DNA from 2 places in the Tumebacillus lipolyticus genome. Region 2 is predicted to be linked to the other one. Evidence: a T-box and tRNA genes for the amino acid it is inferred to sense, from the RefSeq annotation. Region 2 holds a T-box; the other holds one or more tRNA genes.
The links. The T-box of region 2 lies ahead of ileS (isoleucine--tRNA ligase). A T-box ahead of a tRNA ligase gene usually reads a tRNA of that ligase, here a tRNA-Ile.

Region 1 (11,390 bases), 230 kb from region 2:
AAATAGCGTTTTCCATAGGGACTTGCAGCCAAGTATGTGAAGTATTCAGGTAGCAGTATGCTAGCATCTGTTCTCACTCTGAACACATGATTTTGATGAATACAGTTAGGCACTTCGTTATGCCAAATATATCCACGTCCCAATTTATCAGCATCGCCACCTTCAGTAAGTAGCACGTCGCCGTCATAAAGCTTATACCGATGAAGTTCTTCACTTGTAACTTCAATGTACTTGATTTCGTCTAAATCCAAATAGCCGTCCTGAACATTTGCCACACGTAAATAAGGGACAGAAATAAGTTGCTGTCCATTGACCTTTCGCCCTTTTGTAACCCCAGACTTAATGTTCGCACATTCAGATAACTTTACAACATCCCACTCTGTCGGAATCTCGCCAATCTCAGTCTGCTTGAACATCGTGTGACCGATGCCTTTCTTCAACAACATCTGCATCAAGCCACGTTTGAGTATTTCCGTTTGCTTGATAATTGCTGTTGTCTTTTCAATGATATCGTCAACAGATTTGAGGATAGCCGCGATTTTACTTTGTTCAGCGAGTGGTGGAACTGCCAGAACCACATTTCCAAGGTTACTGCGACTAATACGCTGCCTTGTTGACCCTGATGTGTAAGATGACACTTCCTTTAATGTCCCTCGATAATTCAGTAGTTGAATTAAGAAGTCGATACTGTACTTCGATTCCTCAGGTCTAAAGATCGTAACATCCACAGCCGTGATTAGCCGCTCATTCGTATTTGGGACGATACACGCACGTCCGATTGGGTCGGCAAGTCGACAAATCAGAATGTCACCAGGATAGACTTCTTTACATCTAAGTTCATCGAATGTCTGTTCCGAGACAAATCTCTTCTTTTCTTTGTCTTTGAAACGACCCACATCGATATTTCCCGTTTGAATAAGTCGGATACCTTCGGACGCGATATAACGTGCCTCAATCCAATCCCCATCTATAAAGGAATTAACCTTATCTTTGTCAGCCATTTTAGCAAGAGGAACAACAGACCATCCAAATGGTAGATCGGCATTTTTATCAGCTGACTGTAATTGAACTTTACTCACCATAGCCCAACTCCTTCAGGTAGCCAGTCATCACCAGTTCCACCTGACGACGTTCTTCCTCAAGTCGTCGTAACTCTGCAATAGCGCCCTCAACGTCAATCTGTTCCTCAGCCTCTTTAGCATCAATGTATCTAGCAATATTCAAGTTGTAATCGTTATTGCGGATTTCATCCAAGTCAACGACACGACAGTATTTGTCTTGATTCTGCCACTTATCATACACAGCAACGATCTTCTTAATGTCCTCGTCACGTAAGAAGTTCTGGTTCTTTCCTTCTTGGTAGTCGTTCGCACCATCTAAAAAAAACACTTTGCCACGTTTGTCAGCATCCTTCTTACGGTTAAATATCAAGATACATGCTGGAATACTTGTCCCGTAGAACAGATTGGATGGCATCCCGACAACTGCCTCCAACAAGTCTTCTTCCAAAATTCCTTGCCGAATCGTACCCTCCGCACCGCCACGGAACAGAACACCATGTGGCATAATGACGCCAGCTCTGCCTTCGTGGTTCAATGTCGCAACCATGTGCTGAACAAACGCAAAGTCTCCCTTGTCCTTTGGTGGCAACCCGAAACGAAACCGTCCATAACCGTCTGATTCAACATTCTCACGTCCCCATCCCTTTAGACTAAATGGCGGATTCGCAATCACACGGTCGTATAACATCAATTCACCGTCTTGAAGCAACTTAGGATCACGAATAGTATCACCTTTAGCAATAAAGTGATCGCCCAGTCCATGTAACAGCAGATTCATCTTGCAGATCGCCCAAGTATTCAAGTTCTTTTCCTGACCGTGTAACGTCAAGCTTCTTGGGTCGCCACCAGTCTCCTTGATGTAATCGACAGACTGAATCAGCATACCGCCTGAACCAGCCGTTGGATCGCAGATCCGCATACCTTCTTGTGGCTTAATGAGCTTTACAATAAGTTCAACTACCTTCGATGGCGAATAGAACTCCCCACCTTTTTTGCCAGCGTCATCGGCAAACATCTTGATGAGATACTCGTAAGCACGACCCAACATATCAGGTTCGGGTAAATTGCTGTTCGACAAGTCGATGGCACTGAAATGCTGGATTAGCCGTAAAATAGTTTCGTCAGGCAGACGTTCCTTATCGTTAAAGTCGATTGACACTAATACACCTTGTAGTTTGGAATTCTCTTCTTCCAACAGTTCAAAAGCATGGTTGATTGCCGCTCCAATATCCTGTGAGATTGAGCGAATATGTGACCATCGTGCACGTTCAGGGACAAAGAATTGGTGTTCGTCGTGGTCATGCCAACCATAGTCATCCCCATACTGCACTTGAACTTGTTTGGCTTTCTCTACGAAAACGTCGTTAAGACGCTTCAAGAACAACATACCAAAGATATAGTTTTTATAGTCAGACGAATCGATACTTCCACGTAGTATATTTGCAGATTCCCAGAGATGGGATTCAAGTTGCTGCAACGTCAATTGTGACATTTTGAGACCTCCAAGTTGTAAACTACCGTTAGTACTATTTTACTACAAAAAGTCGGTATGTAGTGCGGTATTCCTCATCGCCGCTATGCATGAGAGGAAATGCATAAACACCCACTGGCAGTAACCAGTGGGTGTCAACAACAACTAACTTAATCTCAGGACTCGATGAAATCCTCCAATGAACTCTTTACTCAAAGTGCACCGCTCTTGTGACATTCTCAACAAGCAGGAACTGCATAGAATACCTCCTTCTATAAAAAATATTCTTTTCACTTAAATCCATTCCATCGATTCACATAAAATACATAAGAAAACGGGTTTTCTCGTATCTCACGCTTTCGCTCATTATATCCACGAATTAATACAGTCGCAACTGCAATCACACCGGCACCAGCAAGAAATCCAACTTTCATTTCATTGCTTGACTGGCTAAATGCTACAGCACCTCCTGATGTTAGCAGAGCTAGACCATCCATATTCCTTAGTTCTGTCATACTCTTTAATGATGTAAGAGTTGAGCTGATCCTGCTTTCTCCCAAAAGTCTTGTCAAATCATTGCATCCCATCTCCATGCTCTCTTTGTAATCAAATAAAATCTCATTCATTTCCTCTCGACTCTCTGCCTTTCTTAATTTCCCCTATACAGCATTCAACTCTTTCAGGAAATGAGCTAACTCATCTTTCCGATTCCTTTTGAAAGCAACAATATCACGAATCGAAACGTGGGGAGCTGGAGTTGGCAAACAGTTCCTTAAGGAGACCATAATTGCGGGTTTAGCAATATCATGATCTCCATTTATCGCATCGAACAATATTTTCTCATGAACTTGACTATGAGTTGCCGGGGTAAACCCTGCTTCCAAACCTATGTATTTCGCCATTAGTCCAACAAAAACAGTTGCAATATTTTCGTCAATTTCATGCCAACCGTCATTTTCTACTCCCGATAATTTGCTGATACTTTCTAACGCCTCCTTGACTTCGGGTAAAAGTTTTGACTCATGGATTAAATTCTTGACCGCTCTTCTCTCGATCCATTTAGCTTTTTCATTATGTAAAACAGTTCGGGAACCCTTAGTGGCCCGTTTAAATCCTCCATATCTTCTTTTCCATAAAGAATACTGAGGAGAAGTCAAAAACTCAAAGAATTCATGCTCAAAATTCTCCCTCAATCGAAAATCACCTCGATACAGGAAATCTTGAGGATTAAATGCCCTGAATTGCCCCTCATTTATCAAGTATTCGATATCCGGTTCATTACTCAAGCCTTTATAAAAGTAGTCACTGCCGAATGGAACAATTGAACCAATCTGTCTTGAATATAGTAAGGTGCGTTTCAACCACGCTCGATCAGGAATCGAAATAGTTGGATAATAAATGATATTTGGCATAGGTCTATCTCCTTAGTAAAATTTCTTTTCTTTGATTATAACATTTAAGAACATTCTCCCACATCAACGGCATTTTAAAAATTATTATATAGAATATCCATATCGACTACACACCCTTGCTAACTCGACAACAAAAAAGAGTCCATGCGGTCTATCCACATCTGTGGAAAAACCTCATGAACCCTTACAAATTGGCGGAGAGGACAGGATTCGAACCTGCGTGGGGTTGCCCCCTAACGGTTTTCAAGACCGCCCCGTTATGACCACTTCGGTACCTCTCCGCGTATGAAAAGATAAAAATGGTGCGGTCGAGAAGACTCGAACTTCCACGGGGAAACCCCACACGCCCCTCAAGCGTGCGCGTCTGCCATTCCGCCACGACCGCATGTCAAAGTGTTGCTGATCAAGTTGTAAAGATGGAGCGGAAGACGGGATTCGAACCCGCGACCCTCGCCTTGGCAAGGCGATGCTCTACCCCTGAGCCACTTCCGCGTACAGGATGTACCGCGTCCAACGTTGCGACAGGACGTCGCGTTCTTAGTTGGACTACCTTCATAAGGAAGATAAAAACAAGTGGTGAGCCATGAAGGACTCGAACCTTCGACCCACTGATTAAAAGTCAGTTGCTCTACCAACTGAGCTAATGGCTCCTGTCATGCTGCTATATATCATGGAAACTTTAACCGTGTCGTACAGCGCAGGAAGCGCATCGACAGAATGTAATATATCATTTCTCTTCGATGAATGCAATACTTTTCATCGAAATCGCTTCATGAAAATGATGGGTACAGCCTTAGAAGACCGGCCAATCCTCATGCCTGCGGAGAATAGCAAACAATAGCGTAGCAGACGTGTGGCCACTAATGCTCATGCCCTTCACCACCAAAATAGCACCAAAGCAGAGATGCATTTCATAACGAATGCACCAAACTGAGCGTGCCCACACCATGCCTAATGGAAATCTGCATAGCAATGCTTATAGAATACATACTCAGGATCGTTGTCACGAAAGCAACACCTGCTGAGAGAATCGATTGCTGAACTCGCATACCCCACTCAAAGCAAAAGAGCCTCGCTCACCACGAGGCTCTTCCAGCAAACCACAAGCCAAACCACAAACCGAACCACAATTCCAACCAACAACCAGCCTAGATCGTGATCTCCTTGACACCTTCTGCCGGGATGATCAAGGTCGGCTCCGTCTTGGACTGAATCTCTTCCACCGTATGGCCTGGCGCCACTTCGCGCAGGACGAGACCTTCCTCAGTCACATCGAGCACCGCCAGATCGGTGATGATGCGGTGCACCACGCCGCGGCCGGTCAGCGGAAGCTTGCACTCGTTCAGGATCTTCGCGTCACCATGCTTGTTGTTGTGCTCCATCGTGACGATCAGGCGCTTCGCGCCGTGCACGAGATCCATCGCGCCGCCCATGCCTTTGACCATCTTGCCCGGAATCATCCAGTTGGCCAGGTCGCCAGCTGCCGATACTTCCATCGCGCCGAGAATCGCGATGTCGATGTGACCGCCGCGGATCATCGCGAACGATTCTGCCGAGGAGAAAAACGCAGCGCCTGGGATCGCGGTCACCGTCTCCTTCCCCGCGTTGATCAGGTCCGCATCCACTTCTGCATCGGACGGGTATGGCCCGATGCCGAGCAGACCGTTTTCAGATTGCAGGACGACGTTTAAGCCCTCCGGAATATGGTTGGCCACCAAGGTCGGGATGCCGATGCCGAGGTTGACGTAGAAGCCATCTTGAATTTCTTGCGCTGCACGTTGAACGATTTGGTCACGAGTCAATGCCATTGTAAGCTCCCCTTTCTGCTCCGTTCCCGATTACCCTTGACGAGTGGTACGACGTTCGATGCGCTTCTCGAAATTGCCTTGGACGACGCGCTGAACGTAGACGCTCGGGGTGTGGATTTGATCCGGATCAAGCTCGCCGACTTCGACGATCTCCTCAACTTCTGCGATGGTGATCTTGCCTGCTGCTGCCATCATCGGGTTGAAGTTTTGGGTGGTCTTGCGGTAGATCAGGTTGCCCATCTTGTCCGCTTTCCACGCTTTGACGATCGCAAAGTCTGCTTTCAGCGGGTATTCGAGGATATATTCTTTGCCGTCGATCACGCGGGTCTCTTTGCCCTCTGCGATCGGCGTGCCGACTCCGGCCGGCGTGAAGAAGGCGCCGATGCCAGCACCGCCCGCACGGCAGCGCTCTGCCAGCGTCCCTTGCGGCACCAGTTCCACTTCCAGCTCGCCGGAGAGGAATTGGCGCTCAAACTCTTTATTCTCGCCCACATAGGACGCAACCATCTTTTTGATCTGCTTGTTTTGCAACAGAAGTCCCAGACCCCACTCGTCCACACCGCAGTTGTTGGAGATCACGGTGAGATCCTTTACGCCTTTGTCGCGCAAGGCGATGATCAGGTTCTCCGGAATGCCGCACAGGCCGAAACCGCCTGCCATGAGCGTCGCGCCGTCGTGAATATCTGCAATCGCTTCTTGTACACTGTCATAGACCTTGTTAATCACGGTAGTACCTCCTTATGTATGTCCCTGAATACTCAGAACTTTAGGGCTGGTAAGCGCTTTCGACACACCAAGTATGATTTCGCTATCAAGTATAATTCTTCCTTCCTCCCTATCATAGCTGAAATCGAGCCGAAATGCCAAAGAAACTGCCTGAAAAGTGCGGGCAGTTTCATCTCGGTGAACCTGGCATCTCAAAGGGCATGTTTTCTACTGCTTCCTCGTCGAGCGGCGCGATGATCCCGATGTTCATCGTGCCGCTCATCTCTTTGATGTGCAGGGACTGCACCTGATAGACCAGCTTCCTAATCTTCGTCACACCCTGTTGCTGGGCGATTAGGCGCCTCATCAGTAGGTTCTCCTCTTCCAGCGCTTCGATACGCCTTTGCAGTTGGCACATCGCCCCCCATACGTCCCACTCCACCCTGATCACCACGATTCTTTCGCTTCGGCGTCACAACCCAGTTTTTTCCGATGTTGATCATGCTGTCGCTGAGCTCACCAACCTTCAGCTCTTGTAAGTCAAAGCGCACTTTCATCTTCATCGCGAGCTCCACGCTTTTTTCTGCTGTACAAAATCGACCTGATCGCGATCGTCAACCTTCGATTGATAGAAAACCTGATTCGTGTTTCCCATCACCTCGCCCATGCCTTGGTTCATCCGTGACTTGGCCCTAAGCCCTGTCTTGATGCTCGGCCCAATGTTGACGAAGGAGCGATCGACGGTGTTGACTTTCACATTGCCCACATGAATCTCCACTGGCATCCTGCCTCACCTCACAAGGGATGGAAGTTTGGTGATCGAAGTGTCGCGGCTCGGTGCATCGATCCGATCGCGGTCATCGATCTTCGACTTCACGCGCTTCTGCTCGTTGCCATCTCCGATCAACTGACCATAGCCTTGGTTGTATTTGGAGTTGTTTTTCCAATCGTTCAACAGATTCTGTCCGACGTTCATCGCCGAAGCGTTTTCGATGTTGTTCACTTTGATGCTGAAGATGTTGATCGTAAAAGACATCGCAACCACCTCTTCGCTCTCATGTTGTTACGCTATGTGAGATGGGCGCATATGGTGAATGGAAGGCGCATCGAAGGAGGGAATGCGATGAAGAACTCCCGCTCTTTTGGCAAATGGGAATCGCACGCGCGGCAGTTCTTCGGGGATGATTTTTGGGAGGATATGCTTTCGGTATTTCCCGATGAAAATGCAGAACCTACAACATATGAGGAAGCAGCACCACCAGCGCCCGCACAGAGGGCAACCGCGCCTGCGGTGGCGATGTATCGAACGGAGCGCGAAGTGATCGTGCATGTCGAATTGCCAGGTCTCCACAACCTCGATGCGGTCGATCTCTATGTCGAAGGTAACCACTTGGTGGTGAGCGGTCAGATGCCGCGTCGCTTCCCTCCAGAACAAACTTTGGTATCAGAGCGATTTTTCGGGGAGTTCCAACGCGCCATTCCACTGCCCGACCGGGTCGAAGAAGACCAGATTCGCGCTCGGTATCACAACGGTCTGTTGGAGATCACCTTGCCGCTCATTCGCAAACGACCGAATGAATCGAAGAAGCGGATTCCGATTCAGCGCAACCCACCACCATAAAAAATCGCCGGGAGCGAATACCCGACGATTTTTTACTAAATTATGCTCGTTTTCATGACGGGCGCATCGAGCGCGTCGCTGTCCTGAATCATCGTCGCACCTGTAAACATTCCGTTGCCATCTCCGTTCGCTTCCCCTGCGCCATAGTTCTGTTTGGAAAGCCCATTCCAGTCGGCCACGAGCAGAGGGCCGATGTTGACATATCCTTTGTCAACGTTGTTGACTTTGAACGCCATGATGTTGATTCCACCGATCGGCACCTATCCTTCCCCCTCTCCGTTATCAACAACGTATGCCAAAACAAAAAAGCGGTGTCATGAGACACCGCTTTCAAACGCATTTCTTATAGGCTGAACCCTTGTACAGCATAGATGGTGGGCCCAAGAAGATTCGAACTTCCGACCTCACGATTATCAGTCGTGCGCTCTAGCCAACTGAGCTATGGGCCCAAAAAACATGGTGGCTCGGGACGGAATCGAACCGCCGACACGAGGATTTTCAGTCCTCTGCTCTACCGACTGAGCTACCGAGCCAAAATCTGTAGAAGAAACATGGTGACCCGTACGGGATTCGAACCCGTGAATGCCGCCTTGAAAGGGCGGTGAGTTAAGCCGCTTCTCCAACGGGCCAAACGTGGTGCCTTCAACCGGAATCGAACCGATGACCTCATCCTTACCATGGATGCGCTCTACCTACTGAGCTATGAAGGCGCTGGTGGAGATAAGCGGATTCGAACCGCTGACCCCCTGCTTGCAAGGCAGGTGCTCTACCAACTGAGCTATACCCCCAACATCTGGTGCGGTCGAGAAGACTCGAACTTCCACGGGGAAACCCCACACGCCCCTCAAGCGTGCGCGTCTGCCATTCCGCCACGACCGCATGTCGATCTGTGCTGCTGATCAAGTTGTAAAAATGGAGCGGAAGACGGGATTCGAACCCGCGACCCTCGCCTTGGCAAGGCGATGCTCTACCCCTGAGCCACTTCCGCACGTGAGACTGTCGACATCGCGTCGACCATCTCGACTGATGGTGAGCCATGAAGGACTTGAACCTTCGACCCACTGATTAAAAGTCAGTTGCTCTACCAACTGAGCTAATGGCTCGTGTTTCGCCAGTGTTGCGGCGGCGACAAGAGATAATATATCATGCTGAGTGGTAGAGTGCAAGAGGGTATTTTAAGATTATTTCTGGAAAAGCGATTTCCATCTGCTGATCAGCTCTCGCGTGATCGGCCCGACCTGCCTGTCACCGATCGGCGCTCCTTCGACAGAGGTCGCCGGGAGCACGCCGACCACCGACGAGGTGGTAAACGCTTCTGACGCATGCGCGATGTCGGCGAGCGTCAAGCGCCTCTCCCGCACCGGAAGCTGTCTCTTGACCCAATCCCGCGTGATGCCCGGCAGGATGCCAGCGTCGAGCGGCGGGGTGCACAGTTCGCCATCGATCACAAAAAAGAGGTTGCTGACCGCCCCTTCTGCGATCGCCCCATCGCTCGTCAATTGAATCCCTTCGGCAGCGCCGCGCAGCTCCAGCTCGCGATAGGCGAGCAAGCTGTTGAGGTAGTTGAGCGTCTTCGCCCGCACTGGCGTCTCCGGCGAGCTGCGCACCGTCTCCAGCACGATCAGGTCGCGCCCGCTGTCTGGCGGCAAGACCAGCTCCTTGACATAGATGACCAGCGTGGGGACGCTGCAGCTCTTTCCGCTCGGGCCGAGCGCTCCCACGCCGCGGGAGACTGTCAGCCGCACGTACGCTTCCTCCAGTTCGTTCGCCTGCACCGTCTCATGGATCGCCCGTTCCAGCTGTTCATCGCTCCAGGGAATCGGAATGCCCAGCCACTCTGCCGACTCGCGCAGCCGGCAGACGTGCTCCTGCCAAAACACCGGAGCGCCGCCTGCGGTGCGCATCGTTTCAAACAGCCCTGCCCCGTACAAAAAACCGTGATCCAAGACGGACAAGCTCGCCTGTTCCAGCGGCAGGACGCGATCGTTTAAATAGACGAACATGAGAGCCCCTGCCTTTCGAGGAAGTTGCGCAGCATCGCCTTGCCATGTTCGGTCAAGATCGCCTCCGGATGGAACTGAACCCCTTCGACAGCCAGCTCTTTGTGGCGAATCGCCATGATCTCCCCCGCATCTGTCCAAGCGGAGATCTCAAAACAGTCGGGCAACGTTTCGCGCTCGACGATCAGCGAGTGGTAGCGACAGACGTTGAGCGGAGAAGGCAATTGATGAAACATCGTCTCCCCGTCGTGCTCGATGCGCGACGTCTTACCGTGCATCAGGCGCTCCGCTCGCACGACGTTACCGCCGAACGCTTGGGCGATCGACTGATGGCCGAGGCAGACGCCGAGCAGCGGGATTTTTCCGGCAAAAGCGGTGATCACCTCAAGCGACACGCCCGCTTCATTCGGCGAGCAGGGCCCGGGTGAGATGACGATCACGCGCGGGTTGAGCTGTTCGATCTCCTGCACCGTCACCTCATCGTTGCGCTTTACGACCAACTCCTGTCCCATCTCGCCTAAGTATTGAACGAGGTTGTAGACGAAGGAATCATAGTTGTCGATCATCAGGATCACAGGCGTTCTCTCCCCTCGCTTGCAGCTTGTTCCGCATTTTCGATCGCCACCCACAGCGCTTTCGCTTTGCGCATCGATTCATGGTACTCGCGCTCCGGCACCGAGTCGATGACGATGCCCGCTCCCGCCTGCACATAGCCGACGCCATCTTGCACCTGCAAGGTGCGGATGACGATGTTCAGCTCCATATCCCCATCGAAGTCGATCCAGCCGATCGAGCCGGTGTACAGACCGCGGCGGGTCGGCTCCAACTCCTCTAAGATCTCCATCGTGCGAATCTTCGGCGCGCCGGTGATCGTGCCGCCGGGGAAGGTCGCGCGGATCACATCGAATGCGTCCCTGCCACCATGCAAGCGGCCGCGCACGTTGGACACGATATGGAAGACGTGCGAATACGCCTCGATCACCATCAGCTCGTTCACTTCGACCGAGCCAAACTGACAGACGCGACCGAGGTCGTTGCGCTCCAGATCGACCAGCATGATATGTTCGGCGATCTCTTTCTCATTGCTTTTTAGCTCTTCCACCGCGAGCCGATCCTGTTCCTCTTCGCCTGTGCGCGGGCGAGTTCCGGCGATCGGTCGGGCGTTCACTTCCCCTGCGAATAGGTTGACCAGCAGCTCCGGCGAGCAGGAGACCACCTGCAGCTCTGGAAAGTGCAGATAGCTCGCGTAAGGCGAGGGATTGATCTGGCGCAGGTGCTTGTAGATCTCATAGGGTGCTGCGCCGAGCGTGCG
Region 2 (11,390 bases):
TTTTGTTGGCGAGGTGTACGCTCCAACTGATCGAATCGAGATCTGGATCGCTCATCTTCAGCTCGCGCACCACCTTCCCTTCACTGTCAAGACCATAGATGCGAAATTTGGCCGCCTGTCGTTTGATTCGGCCTTGGGTATCTTTATAACCGGACTGTGGAGTCGGCATGATGCCGGGTACCTCGGGCCCGATAAAATATTCTTCAGGGCTGTTCCCGACGCGTGCTATTCCGATCGCGGGATGGATTCTACATTTCACTATTTTTTCAGATTGCAATTGAATAAGCCTCCCTTATATTATTCGACACAAATTTACATTTAAAATATGTCACAAAGCTGGGAAAATGGCTAGTCTTTTTAATTAAGTTTTTTATAAACTTTCAGAAATGTGGAGGAAAAGCGAACACAGCTGCTGCTGAGCGATCGCTGCTCAATCGCCAACCGGCAGTTCGCGTGGCCAGATTTTCGCTGTGATCTTCCCGTCCGAACCGCTCGGCGGTCAACGAGGAGTGGGCAAAGGCGACCGGGAGGCAATACTCGGATGCTGTCGGATTATTTTGTGAGTCAGGTGTCAAGTTCTGACACCCTCTGCAATAGACTTGTACTATACTGATGGCAATCGGCGAACCTTTTGGTGGTGAGTAAATTGCCCGTCATCTATCTGGATGTTGTCTGGTTGATCAATTTTGGTTTGGACGGGTTCATCCTGTTTGTGACGGCCTTTTTAGCGCGCCGTCAGCTCTCATGGTGGCGGACGATCGGCGCGTCTGCTATCGGAGCTTCCTATGCGCTTACATTGTTTTTTCCCGCCCTCTCTACCCTCTTAACGTTCTTTTGTAAACTGCTTTTTTCCATCGTCATGGTCTGGGTAGCGTTTCGACCGAAAGGGCTGTTCGACATTGGCAAGATGCTCGGCCTGTTCTATCTCGCTTCCTTCCTGACAGGTGGAGCGGCTTACGCGGTCAACAGCTTTTTTGGCAGCGTGTCGATGCAGAACGGTCTTTTGCTGATGGAAGGAAGTGCGGTGTGGCATCAGCAGACGAAGCTTTGGCTGTTGCTGCTGGCCGTTCCGTTGACTTGGCTGCTCGGCAAAGGCGCGTGGAACCGCTTGACCAGAAGCAAGCAGCGCGAATTTAATTTTTGGGAAGTAGAAGTTCGATTCGATCAGGAATCGATCGAGTTCGTTGGGCTGTTGGATACGGGAAACGCGCTTGCCGATCCCCTGTCGAGAGCTCCGGTGATGGTGGTCGATTGGGAGTTGTTCACCGACTATCTGCCACCTGCGCTGGTCGGTGAATTTCGCCAAGGCGGGGACATCTCGCTGTCGATCGGCGAGTTGGAGCTCGATGAAGGATGGCAGACAAAATTCCGCTTGGTACCCTATCGCGGCATCGGCGGAACGATCGGGATGCTGCTTGCATTCCAACCTGATGCGGTCGTGCTCAAACGCCAAGAAGTGCGTCATGCGTGCTCGCGCGTCCTGATCGGGCTCAACCCGAAGGCGCTGGCGTCAGACGGCTCCTACCGTGCGATATTACATCCGGCGATGTTAGAAGATCGGCTGGAAGAAGAGGGTGAGTGGAGCTTGGGCAGTGCTGCGAGCTGATGGTGGGAGGAAAGGAGAAGATCGCATACTATGAAGTTGCCATTGCCACTCAAGATGCGTCTGCAAGCTCGCATCTGGTTCTTGAATCTCCTGTTCAAGATGGGGGGAACTCCGGAGGAGATCTATTATGTTGGGGGCAGCGAAGCGCTCCCTCCGCCGTTGACACGAGAAGAGGAAGAGTATCTGCTCGGCAAGCTGCCGACCAAGGATGAGGGCGTGCGCGCCGTCTTGATCGAACGCAACCTGCGGCTTGTCGTTTATATCGCACGCAAGTTTGAAAATACGGGAATCAACATCGAGGATCTCGTTTCGATCGGCACGATCGGGCTGATCAAGGCGGTCAACACGTTCGATCCGGAGAAGAAGATCAAGTTGGCCACCTACGCGTCGCGCTGCATCGAAAATGAGATCTTGATGTTTCTGCGACGAAACAACAAGATCCGCTCCGAAGTGTCGTTTGACGAACCGCTAAACGTCGATTGGGACGGCAACGAACTGCTCCTCTCCGACGTTCTGGGCACGGAGAATGACACGATCTACCGGAATATCGAGGAGCAGGTCGATCGCAAACTGCTCTACAAGGCGCTAGAAAAGCTGACCGAGCGCGAGCGCAAGATCATGGAGATGCGCTTCGGCCTGACCGATGGAAAAGAGATGACACAAAAGGATGTGGCAGACCTGCTCGGCATCTCGCAATCGTACATCTCCCGCTTGGAAAAGCGCATCATCAAGCGGTTGCGCAAAGAGTTCAACAAAATGTTGTGATGCATATTTCTCCCTCCCCTGGTAATACTGTCTACAACCGTGGCGGACATCATAGGGAGGGAGCAACATGAAACGTAACAAAGTGGAAATCTGCGGAGTCAACACAGCCCAACTTCCCGTTCTGACCAACGCAAAGATGCGAGAGTTGTTCGTGAGTCTACAGTCTGGCACGCTGTCTGCCCGGGAAGAGCTGGTCAATGGCAATCTGCGCTTGGTGCTGTCTGTGATTCAGCGTTTCAACAATCGCGGGGAGTATGTGGACGATCTGTTTCAGGTCGGATGCATCGGACTGATGAAGGCGATCGACAATTTCGATCTCTCCCAAAATGTGAAGTTTTCGACCTATGCCGTTCCGATGATCGTTGGCGAAATCAGGCGGTATCTGCGGGACAACAACCCGATTCGCGTCAGCCGAAGCTTGCGAGACATCGCCTACAAAGCGTTGCAAGTCCGTGACAGCCTGACCAATCAAAACCTGCGCGAGCCTTCGATCGTGGAGATTTCACAGGCGATGGATGTGCCAAAGGAAGATGTGGTGTTCGCTTTGGATGCGATCCAAGATCCGGTCTCGCTGTTCGAACCGATCTATCATGATGGCGGCGATCCGATCTATGTGATGGATCAGCTGTCCGATGAAAAGAATCAAGATACGCTGTGGGTGGAAGAAATCTCGATTCGCGAAGCTTTGCAAAAGCTGAACGAGCGGGAAAAGCGCATCTTGTCCATGCGGTTTTTCGAAGGCAAAACACAGATGGAGGTCGCGGAGGAGATCGGCATTTCTCAGGCACAAGTGTCGCGGCTGGAAAAGGCGGCCATCCATCATATGCACAAGTTCATACGAACCTAAATAGATCGCACGAAGTCGCGCCGGCAGAGCGCGACTTTTATTTTGCCCATATTTTGTGTGCCAGACATATATATAAGTAGGCCAAACCGCAAGTGGGGAGCGAATGCCTAGATGATGAAGATTTCCGAACTGCAAGCCAAAGATGTGGTGAGTATCTCGGACGGGAAGCGGCTCGGCCAGGTCTGCGACCTTGACATCGACATGGAAAACGGGATGATTCGAGCGATCATCGTGCCGGTGGGCGGACGATTCTTGGGGATGTTCGGCAATTCACAAGATCATGTGATCCCGTGGAGCTCGATCATCAAGATCGGCGCCGATGTGATTTTGGTCGACCTTCGCTCCGAGCCGAACTATGTGCCGCCAAGCTCAGGCTCAAGTTCTGGCGGATACTGACGAAGAGGGATTTCATTCTTGTTTGCGCGATAAGAATGGAGTCCCTTTCGTTTTTGAAAGCGGTTGTGGTACGATTTGGTGGATACGACGAAAGGGTGAGAGCTGTGAGCAATAAGCGAATCGTCGCTTCATTTACCACTCGACAGGGCGGAAATCTTGGTCTGCATGTCGGAGATGATCCGTTGCGCGTGATCGAGAACCGCGCGCAGATCGCAGAGCGGATCGGAGTTCCGCTCGATGATTGGGTCGCGGGCGACCAGGTGCATGGCGCGACTGTCACCGTCGTCAGAGCGGAGCATCGCGGTCGAGGGGCTCGCGAGCAAAAAGACATGCTGCCGGCGACAGATGCGCTGATCACAGACGTTCCGAATCTTGCGCTGAGCACCTATGCGGCAGACTGTGTGCCGATTCTGTTCGCCGATGAAAAGCGAGGGGCGGTCGGCGTTGCGCATGCCGGGTGGCAAGGGACGGTCGCCAAGGTTGCGGCGAAGACGGTTCAGGCGATGCAGGCGGAGTACGGCTCTGATCCCGCTCAGATCATCGCGAAGATCGGGCCGTCGATCGGACCTTGTTGCTATGAGGTGGACGAACCGGTGGAGCAAAGAGTGCGCGCCTCCTTTGGCGACCTTGCAGACGAGCTGTTGACTCCGAATGAGAACGGGCGGTGGCAATTCGATCTCTGGAAGGCGAATGCGCTCGCGCTGCTCGAAGCGGGCGTGCAGTTCGATCACATCGTGCGGGAAGATCGCTGTACGAGCTGTCAGGTCGATACTTATTTCTCCCATCGAAAAGAGTGCGGAAAGACGGGAAGACATGCGGGAGTTATCGCGCTGTTGCAGGAGAACGAGGGTTGCTGAGCGTATATATACCTATTGTGTATCGTACGCGACGCGTCAGGAGGAGATCATGGTGTATCAACAGCGGCTTGCTGAACTGAAAGAACGCATTGCGCAGGCATGTGCTCGCGTCGGCCGTGATCCGCAAGAGGTGACGGTCGTGGCGGTCACGAAGTATGTCGGCGTAGAGGAAACAAAAAGTTTGATCGAGGCAGGACAGTATGACCTCGGTGAAAATCGGATACAGGTCGCCGCTCCGAAACTGGAAGCGATTCCGGAAACTGCTGGGGTGCGCTGGCATTTTATCGGGCAGCTGCAGACCAACAAGGTCAAAGAGGTGCTCGGGCGCTTTTTCATGATCCATTCGCTCGACCGCCCTTCGCTCGCACAGGAGATCGACAAGCGGGCGTTGGCTGCCGGTCTCACAGTTCCATGTCTGATCCAGGTCAACGTGTCGGGTGAGGAATCGAAGGGCGGATTTTCTCCTGCGGAGCTTGCGGACTTCCTGCTGGTTGCTCGCGAGATGCTCGGGATCGAAGTGCGAGGTCTGATGACGATGGCTCCGATCGCTTCCGATGGGGAAGCGGTGCGCTCTGTGTTTCGTCAGCTGCGCGAACTTCGCGATGATCTGCTCACGCGAGGCATTTTGCCGCCGACGGCGAAAGAGCTTTCGATGGGGATGTCAGGAGATTATGAAGTGGCTGTCGAAGAGGGGGCGACCATCGTTCGCATCGGCAGCGCGCTGGTCAAACCATAGCGGAGGTGGGGGACGATGTTTTCAAAAGTATTGTCATTTCTCGGCTTGGTCGATGAAGAGCCGCGGCAGGAGAATCGAGAAGAGGAGCATGAAGAGCAGGCGCATCAAGCGCAGTCTGATGGAGTCGTGCCTTTGAAGCGTCAGGGCACGGTCGTTTCTTTGCACACGCAGAAGCAGGTTCGGGTCTATCTGGCCGAGCCTGAAAAATATGATGATGCGCAGGCGATCGCCGACCATCTGCGCAACCGCCGACCGGTCGTCGTCAATCTGCACAAAACATCGCATGAGACGGCAAAGCGAATTGTGGATTTTATCAGCGGTTGTACGTATGCTTTAAATGGGACAATGCAGAAGCTAGGCTACAACATCTTCTTGTGCGCACCAGAAAACGTGGACATTCAGGGCACGATTTCGGATCTGATTTCGGAACAGCAGCAAGAGCAGCCGACTCATAATAAATTCCAATCGAGGTGACCGAATGGTTTATCAAATCATCAGTTATGTGTTGCTGGCGATGAAGTTTTATACATATGTGCTGATCGCCCGCGTCTTAATGTCTTGGGTACCAGATGTGGAGCGCACATCGTTTGGCCGTGTGCTGTACAGGATCACAGAGCCATATTTGGGGATCTTTCGCCGGTTCATTCCGCCGCTGCCTCTGGGTGGCGGGTATATGGACTTTTCGCCGATCATCGCGATCTTCGCCTGGTCGTTTGTCATTGAGGGCGTGGCGATCGTCTTGAAATGGCTGTTCCTATAACGGGGTTATTTGCATGAATCGACAAGATGTGATGATGCATTATCGGCCGCAGGAGCGGCCGTTTGTCGACCGCACGATCGACTTAGTGGCGCGGGTCGATCAACGGCAAGCGCCCGTTTTGACCGATTTTCTCGATCCGAGGCAACTGAAGATCGTCGAGGCGATCGCCCATACCGCATCCGAAGTGTCGCTATTCCGATCTGGCGGGCATGAGCTGGCAGAACGGCAACGCGCATTGCTCGTCCCTTCCTATTGGGTGCCGGAGACGGATGAGTTTGAGCTGTCTTTTTTGCGGTTTTCAACGATCGGCGACCACGGGAAGCTGAAGCATGGGGATTATCTGGGCGCGTTGGTCGGCCTCGGCCTGAAGCGCAGCAAGCTGGGGGATCTCGCTGTGCATGATCAGGGGTGCGATCTGGTGACGACGAAGGAGATCGCCGACTATATCCGCCTCTCGCTGTCACAGGTCGGGCGATCTGCCGTTCAGGTGCAGGAGATTCAGGGTGAGCAGTTTGTCGCGCCGCAGGTGGAGTATCAGGAGAAGGAGTTCACCGTGATGTCGCTGCGCGTGGATGCGGTTGCTGGCGAAGCGTTCGGCCTGTCGCGCAGCAAGGTGGTCGACCCGATCAAAAGCGGCAAGCTGCAGCTGAACTGGCAGGTGATCGACAGTCCGGCGACGGCGGTGGAGGAAGGGGATGTCATGTCTTTGCGCGGTCATGGGCGCGCAAAAGTTTTGGCGATCATCGGCCAGTCGCGAAAGGGTAGGACGATATTAAAAATCGGCAAATACCTTTGAGTTGTGGCAGGAGTTCCTTATTTCCCGTCGAACTATTTTTGAAGAACTATGGCGAATTTTGGCTCTTTTTTTGACTTATTTGAAAGTACAGGAGGTCCCGAACAGCATGCCTTTGACTCCGCTTGATATTCATAACAAGGAATTTGGCCGTGCATTCCGCGGGTATGATGAAGATGAAGTCAATGAGTTTCTTGACCGTGTCATCAAGGACTATGAAGGTTTGATTCGCGAGAACCGTGACTTGGAAGAGAAGTTGGCGACGATGGAAGAGCGCCTCTCCCATTTTCACAACATCGAGGACAGCTTGTCGAAGTCGATCATCGTGGCGCAGGAGACGGCAGAAGAAGTAAAATCGAACGCCCGCAAGGAATCGCAGTTGATCGTCAAAGAAGCGGAGAAGAACGCCGATCGCATCCTCAACGAAGCGCTGGCGAAGTCGCGCCGTGCGACGATGGAACTCGATGAGCTGAAGAAGCAGGCGGCCGTGTTCCGCGCGCGCTTCCGTTCGCTGATCCAAGTTCAATTGGAGCTGATCGACAGCGAGCAATGGGATGAGATTTTGGACAGTAAGACGATTCGCGTCGGAGAAGACAAACTGGAAGTATAGGCTTGCTTTTGTTTGACAATGCTAGATCTAGTGTCATATAATGACTGAAAAATTATCATATCCTTGACGTTGATCGGGAAGAGTACCTCGTGAAGTCCTTTACAGCGAACCGGGTTTGGTGTGAGCCGGGAAAGGGGAAGCGAGGGAAAATCACCCGTGAGTTGTGTGCCGAACGCCTTATTGCAAGCGAATGCTTCCGACAGGTCAGTAAGCAACACCGCCTTGCCCTCGTTACTGGGCAACAGAGTGGTCATGGCTTTTTTGTCGTGACAACTAGGGTGGTACCACGGAAGATACTTAGAAGTCTCTCGTCCCTGTTTTGGGGATGAGGGACTTTTTTGATTGTCAAGACTACATTGGAGGGAAAACGATGGAGAAGCCAGACTATAGCAAAACGCTCAATCTGCCAGAGACCGAGTTTCCGATGCGCGGCAATCTGCCGCAGCGCGAACCGTTGATGCAACAGAAATGGGAAGAGATGGACCTGTATGCGAAAGTTCAGGAGATGCAGCAGGGCAAGCCGAAGTTCATCTTGCATGACGGACCTCCCTATGCGAACGGGGATGTTCACACCGGACATGCGCTGAACAAGATTCTGAAGGATATGATCGTCAAATCGAAGACGATGGAAGGTTTTGATGCGCCGTACGTTCCGGGCTGGGATACGCATGGCATGCCGATCGAGCATGCGATCATCAAGAACAAGGGCATCAACCGCCATGAAGTGCCGGTGACCGACTTCCGCGAGATGTGCAAAAACTATGCGCTCGATTTTGTCGAGCGTCAGAAAGGGCAGTTTAAGCGTCTCGGCGTGCGCGGCGATTGGGAGAATCCGTACATCACCTTGCTTCCAGAGTATGAAGCCCACCAGATCCGCGTGTTTGGCGAGATGGCGAAGCGCGGGTACATCTACAAAGGCTTGAAGCCGGTGCATTGGTGCGCATCTTGTGAGACGGCGCTGGCAGAAGCGGAAGTCGAATATGCGGATAAGAAGTCGCCGTCGATCTATGTGAAGTTTGCGGTGAAAGATGGCAAAGGCGTGTTGCCAGAAGGCTCGTTCATCGTCATTTGGACGACGACGCCGTGGACGCTGCCCGCCAACATGGCGATCGCGCTCGGTGCCGATTATGAGTACAGCCTGCTCGATGTGAACGGTGAGCAATTGCTGGTGGCAAAAGAGCTGGCCGAAGCGGTTCTGAAAGCTGCCGGAGTGGAAGGCGAACCTGTGGTGATCGCATCCTATCTCGGCAAGGATCTGGAGCGAGTGGTTGCACAACACCCGTTCCTCGATCGCGAGTCTTTGGTGATCGTCGGCGAACATGTCACGCTCGACTCCGGCACAGGCTGTGTTCACACAGCGCCAGGCCACGGGATGGACGACTACATGGTGGGGCTGCAGTATGAACTGCCAGTGCTCGCACCGGTCAACGCACAAGGTAAATTTACCAAGGATGCAGGTCCGTACGAAGGGCAGTTCTATACGAAGGCGAACAAGCAGATCATCGAAGACTTGCAAGCGAGCGGTCATCTTTTCGCTCATGCAGATATTGACCACAGCTATCCGCACTGTTGGCGCTGTAAGAATCCGGTGTTCTTCCGCGCGACCGAGCAGTGGTTCGGCTCGATCGACAAATTCCGCGATCAACTGCTTGAGCAGATCAAACAGGTCACGTGGAGCCCGGAGTGGGGCGAAGTTCGCCTGCACAACATGGTCGCAGATCGCGGAGATTGGTGCATCTCTCGCCAGCGCATGTGGGGCGTGCCGATTCCGATCTTCTACTGCAACGACTGCGGAACGGAGATCATCAACGATGAGACGGTCGATAAGGTTGCCAATCTGTTCGCGGAGCACAGCTCTCAAGTTTGGTTTGAGCGAGAAGCAGATCAGCTGGTACCAGAAGGTCTGACCTGTTCCTGTGGCGGCAAATCGTTCCGCAAAGAGACCGATACGATGGATGTTTGGTTCGACTCTGGCTCTTCGCACATGGCGGTCGTAAACGCGCGCAAGGAGTTGCAGTGGCCGGCCGATCTGTATCTGGAGGGGTCTGACCAGTATCGCGGTTGGTTTAACTCTTCGCTGTCGACCGCAGTCGCAGTTCGCGGCCAAGCTCCCTATAAGATGGTTGTGTCTCATGGCTTCATGTTGGACGGTGAAGGGCGCAAAATGTCGAAGTCGCTCGGCAATGTTATCGACCCGCTCAAAGTGATGGAACAGGTCGGTGCAGACATCCTGAGACTCTGGGTGGCATCTGTTGACTACCGCTCCGACTTCCGCGTTTCGGATGCAATCTTGAAACAGGTGGCAGAAGTGTATCGGAAGATCCGCAACACGTTCCGCTATCTGCTCGGAAACTTGAATGGGTTTGACCCGAAACAACATGCTGTTCCAAAAGAGCAGTTGTTGGAGATCGACCGCTTTGCACTGAATAAGTTTGAACAAGTTCGCAAGCGCATCGTAAAAGGGTATCGTGACTTTGATTTTCATATCGTGTACCAAGAAGTGAACAACTTCTGCACGGTCGATATGTCCGCCTTCTACTTTGATGTTTCGAAAGATCGCATGTACACGGTGGCTCCAGACGCGCTTGAGCGCCGCTCTGGACAGACGGCCATGTATGAAATCCTCGTCGGTTTGACCCAGCTGGTCGCTCCCATCCTGTCGTATACGGCAGATGAGGTATGGCCTTTCGTACCTGGCACGACTGAGGAAAGCGTGCAGTTGACCCAGTGGGAAAATGTGGATCAGTATGAGATCGACGATGCGCTGGAGAAAAAGTGGGATGCGATCCTGAAGGTGCGCGATGAAGTGTTAAAAGCACTGGAAGTGGCGCGCAAGGAGAAGGTGATCGGCAAGGGGCTGACCGCTGCGGTCGATCTCTATCCGGATGAGAACGCGTTGCGAGTGTTGAAGAACACCCCTCGTCTGGAGGAGGTGCTCGGCGTTTCGCAGGTGACAGTAGCAGAGCCGGGCGCTGTCGTGCCGGAAGACGCAACCGCATATGCGGGCTTGTCGATCCGCGTTCGTCCAGCAGAGGGTGAAACGTGTGAGCGCTGCCGCATCGTGACGACTCAGATCGGACAAAATGAAGAACATCCGACGCTCTGCCCGGTGTGCGCGGAGAACGTGATTCATTTTCTCGGCTAATCTCTATAGATAGAACGAAATCCCCTTCGTCGCAATTCGTTGCGAGAAGGGGATTTTTTTCTGCTACAGAAAGGGATAGGGTCCATAGTAGGGTGGGTAGATCGGTGCTGGAAAGGGAAGCGGTGCCGGAAAGGGAAGCGGGACGGGAACCGGGCCGTAGATAAAAGGACGTCTGCGGCGGCGTCTGCGCGGACGGCCGTAATAACCGTAGTAGGGGTATTGACGATATTCAGGTTGCTCATCCTCTTCCTCAGCGGCGAGTGTGCTGTATTGTGTGTTGATGTACGAGTAGGAATTCGGATCGCTGTAGAGCGGGGTCGCTCCCTGCGGGATGTACCTGTATTCGATGTTGTGGATTGAGGGATCATATTCGTAATACGGAATCAGTTCGACATCTGGCGCGACACGGTATTGATTTGCCATGCTTCGACACGCTCCTTTGTGCTGTAGTCACTTATGGATATGTGTCCACACCTTGTGCTGGTGCGGATTTTGCGAAAAACGGGCAGATGCCTAGCGGCGAAGAATGAGGAAGGATGGGCAGGATAATGACTAGTAATGTATGATTTTGTTGCATTTTTGATTTTGATATTTTTGAGCGGTATGGTATGATAACACCTGTCGCTGCGAGAGTGCGGCGGACGAGATGAAAACTTCATCACTTGAATTGTGGAGGAATGTCCGAGTTTGGTCGAAGGAGCTTGACTCGAAATCAAGTAGGCGGGAAACTGTCTCGGGGGTTCGAATCCCTCTTCCTCCGCCATGATGAGCCATTAGCTCAGTTGGTAGAGCAACTGACTTTTAATCAGTGGGTCGAAGGTTCGAGTCCTTCATGGCTCACCAGTTTCATCTTCGCATTGATCCTTGAAAACTAA

Region 1: it encodes a tRNA-Ile, which carries the amino acid that the T-box ahead of ileS (isoleucine--tRNA ligase) is inferred to sense. The anticodon was not compared.

The regions. Positions count from the first base shown of each region.
Region 1 covers NZ_JBHUIO010000008.1:233,697-245,086, forward strand. The annotation lists gene ACFSOY_RS13620 (restriction endonuclease subunit S) at 1-1,079, opposite strand, end outside; gene ACFSOY_RS13625 (class I SAM-dependent DNA methyltransferase) at 1,072-2,553, opposite strand; gene ACFSOY_RS13630 (hypothetical protein) at 2,823-3,158, opposite strand; gene ACFSOY_RS13635 (DUF6236 family protein) at 3,192-3,944, opposite strand; tRNA gene ACFSOY_RS13640 (tRNA-Ser) at 4,137-4,225, opposite strand; tRNA gene ACFSOY_RS13645 (tRNA-Leu) at 4,245-4,329, opposite strand; tRNA gene ACFSOY_RS13650 (tRNA-Gly) at 4,362-4,436, opposite strand; tRNA gene ACFSOY_RS13655 (tRNA-Lys) at 4,519-4,594, opposite strand; gene ACFSOY_RS13660 (CoA transferase subunit B) at 5,093-5,752, opposite strand; gene ACFSOY_RS13665 (CoA transferase subunit A) at 5,783-6,475, opposite strand; gene gerPC (spore germination protein GerPC) at 6,648-6,875, opposite strand; gene ACFSOY_RS13675 (hypothetical protein) at 7,017-7,241, opposite strand; gene ACFSOY_RS13680 (spore germination protein) at 7,248-7,493, opposite strand; gene ACFSOY_RS13685 (Hsp20/alpha crystallin family protein) at 7,581-8,078, shown strand; gene ACFSOY_RS13690 (hypothetical protein) at 8,114-8,338, opposite strand; tRNA gene ACFSOY_RS13695 (tRNA-Ile) at 8,451-8,527, opposite strand; tRNA gene ACFSOY_RS13700 (tRNA-Phe) at 8,536-8,611, opposite strand; tRNA gene ACFSOY_RS13705 (tRNA-Glu) at 8,631-8,707, opposite strand; tRNA gene ACFSOY_RS13710 (tRNA-Thr) at 8,713-8,788, opposite strand; tRNA gene ACFSOY_RS13715 (tRNA-Ala) at 8,791-8,866, opposite strand; tRNA gene ACFSOY_RS13720 (tRNA-Leu) at 8,873-8,957, opposite strand; tRNA gene ACFSOY_RS13725 (tRNA-Gly) at 8,992-9,066, opposite strand; tRNA gene ACFSOY_RS13730 (tRNA-Lys) at 9,106-9,181, opposite strand; gene ACFSOY_RS13735 (aminotransferase class IV) at 9,260-10,081, opposite strand; gene pabA (aminodeoxychorismate/anthranilate synthase component II) at 10,066-10,653, opposite strand; gene ACFSOY_RS13745 (anthranilate synthase component I family protein) at 10,650-11,390, opposite strand, start outside.
Region 2 covers NZ_JBHUIO010000008.1:49-11,438, reverse strand. The annotation lists gene ACFSOY_RS12430 (LodA/GoxA family CTQ-dependent oxidase) at 1-259, opposite strand, end outside; gene spoIIGA (sigma-E processing peptidase SpoIIGA) at 635-1,606, shown strand; gene sigE (RNA polymerase sporulation sigma factor SigE) at 1,649-2,371, shown strand; gene sigG (RNA polymerase sporulation sigma factor SigG) at 2,439-3,218, shown strand; gene ACFSOY_RS12410 (YlmC/YmxH family sporulation protein) at 3,330-3,614, shown strand; gene pgeF (peptidoglycan editing factor PgeF) at 3,719-4,471, shown strand; gene ACFSOY_RS12400 (YggS family pyridoxal phosphate-dependent enzyme) at 4,521-5,207, shown strand; gene ACFSOY_RS12395 (cell division protein SepF) at 5,223-5,681, shown strand; gene ACFSOY_RS12390 (YggT family protein) at 5,686-5,967, shown strand; gene ACFSOY_RS12385 (YlmH family RNA-binding protein) at 5,981-6,763, shown strand; gene ACFSOY_RS12380 (DivIVA domain-containing protein) at 6,870-7,370, shown strand; T-box leader at 7,431-7,689, shown strand; gene ileS (isoleucine--tRNA ligase) at 7,741-10,515, shown strand; gene ACFSOY_RS12370 (hypothetical protein) at 10,579-10,938, opposite strand; tRNA gene ACFSOY_RS12365 (tRNA-Ser) at 11,187-11,278, shown strand; tRNA gene ACFSOY_RS12360 (tRNA-Lys) at 11,283-11,358, shown strand.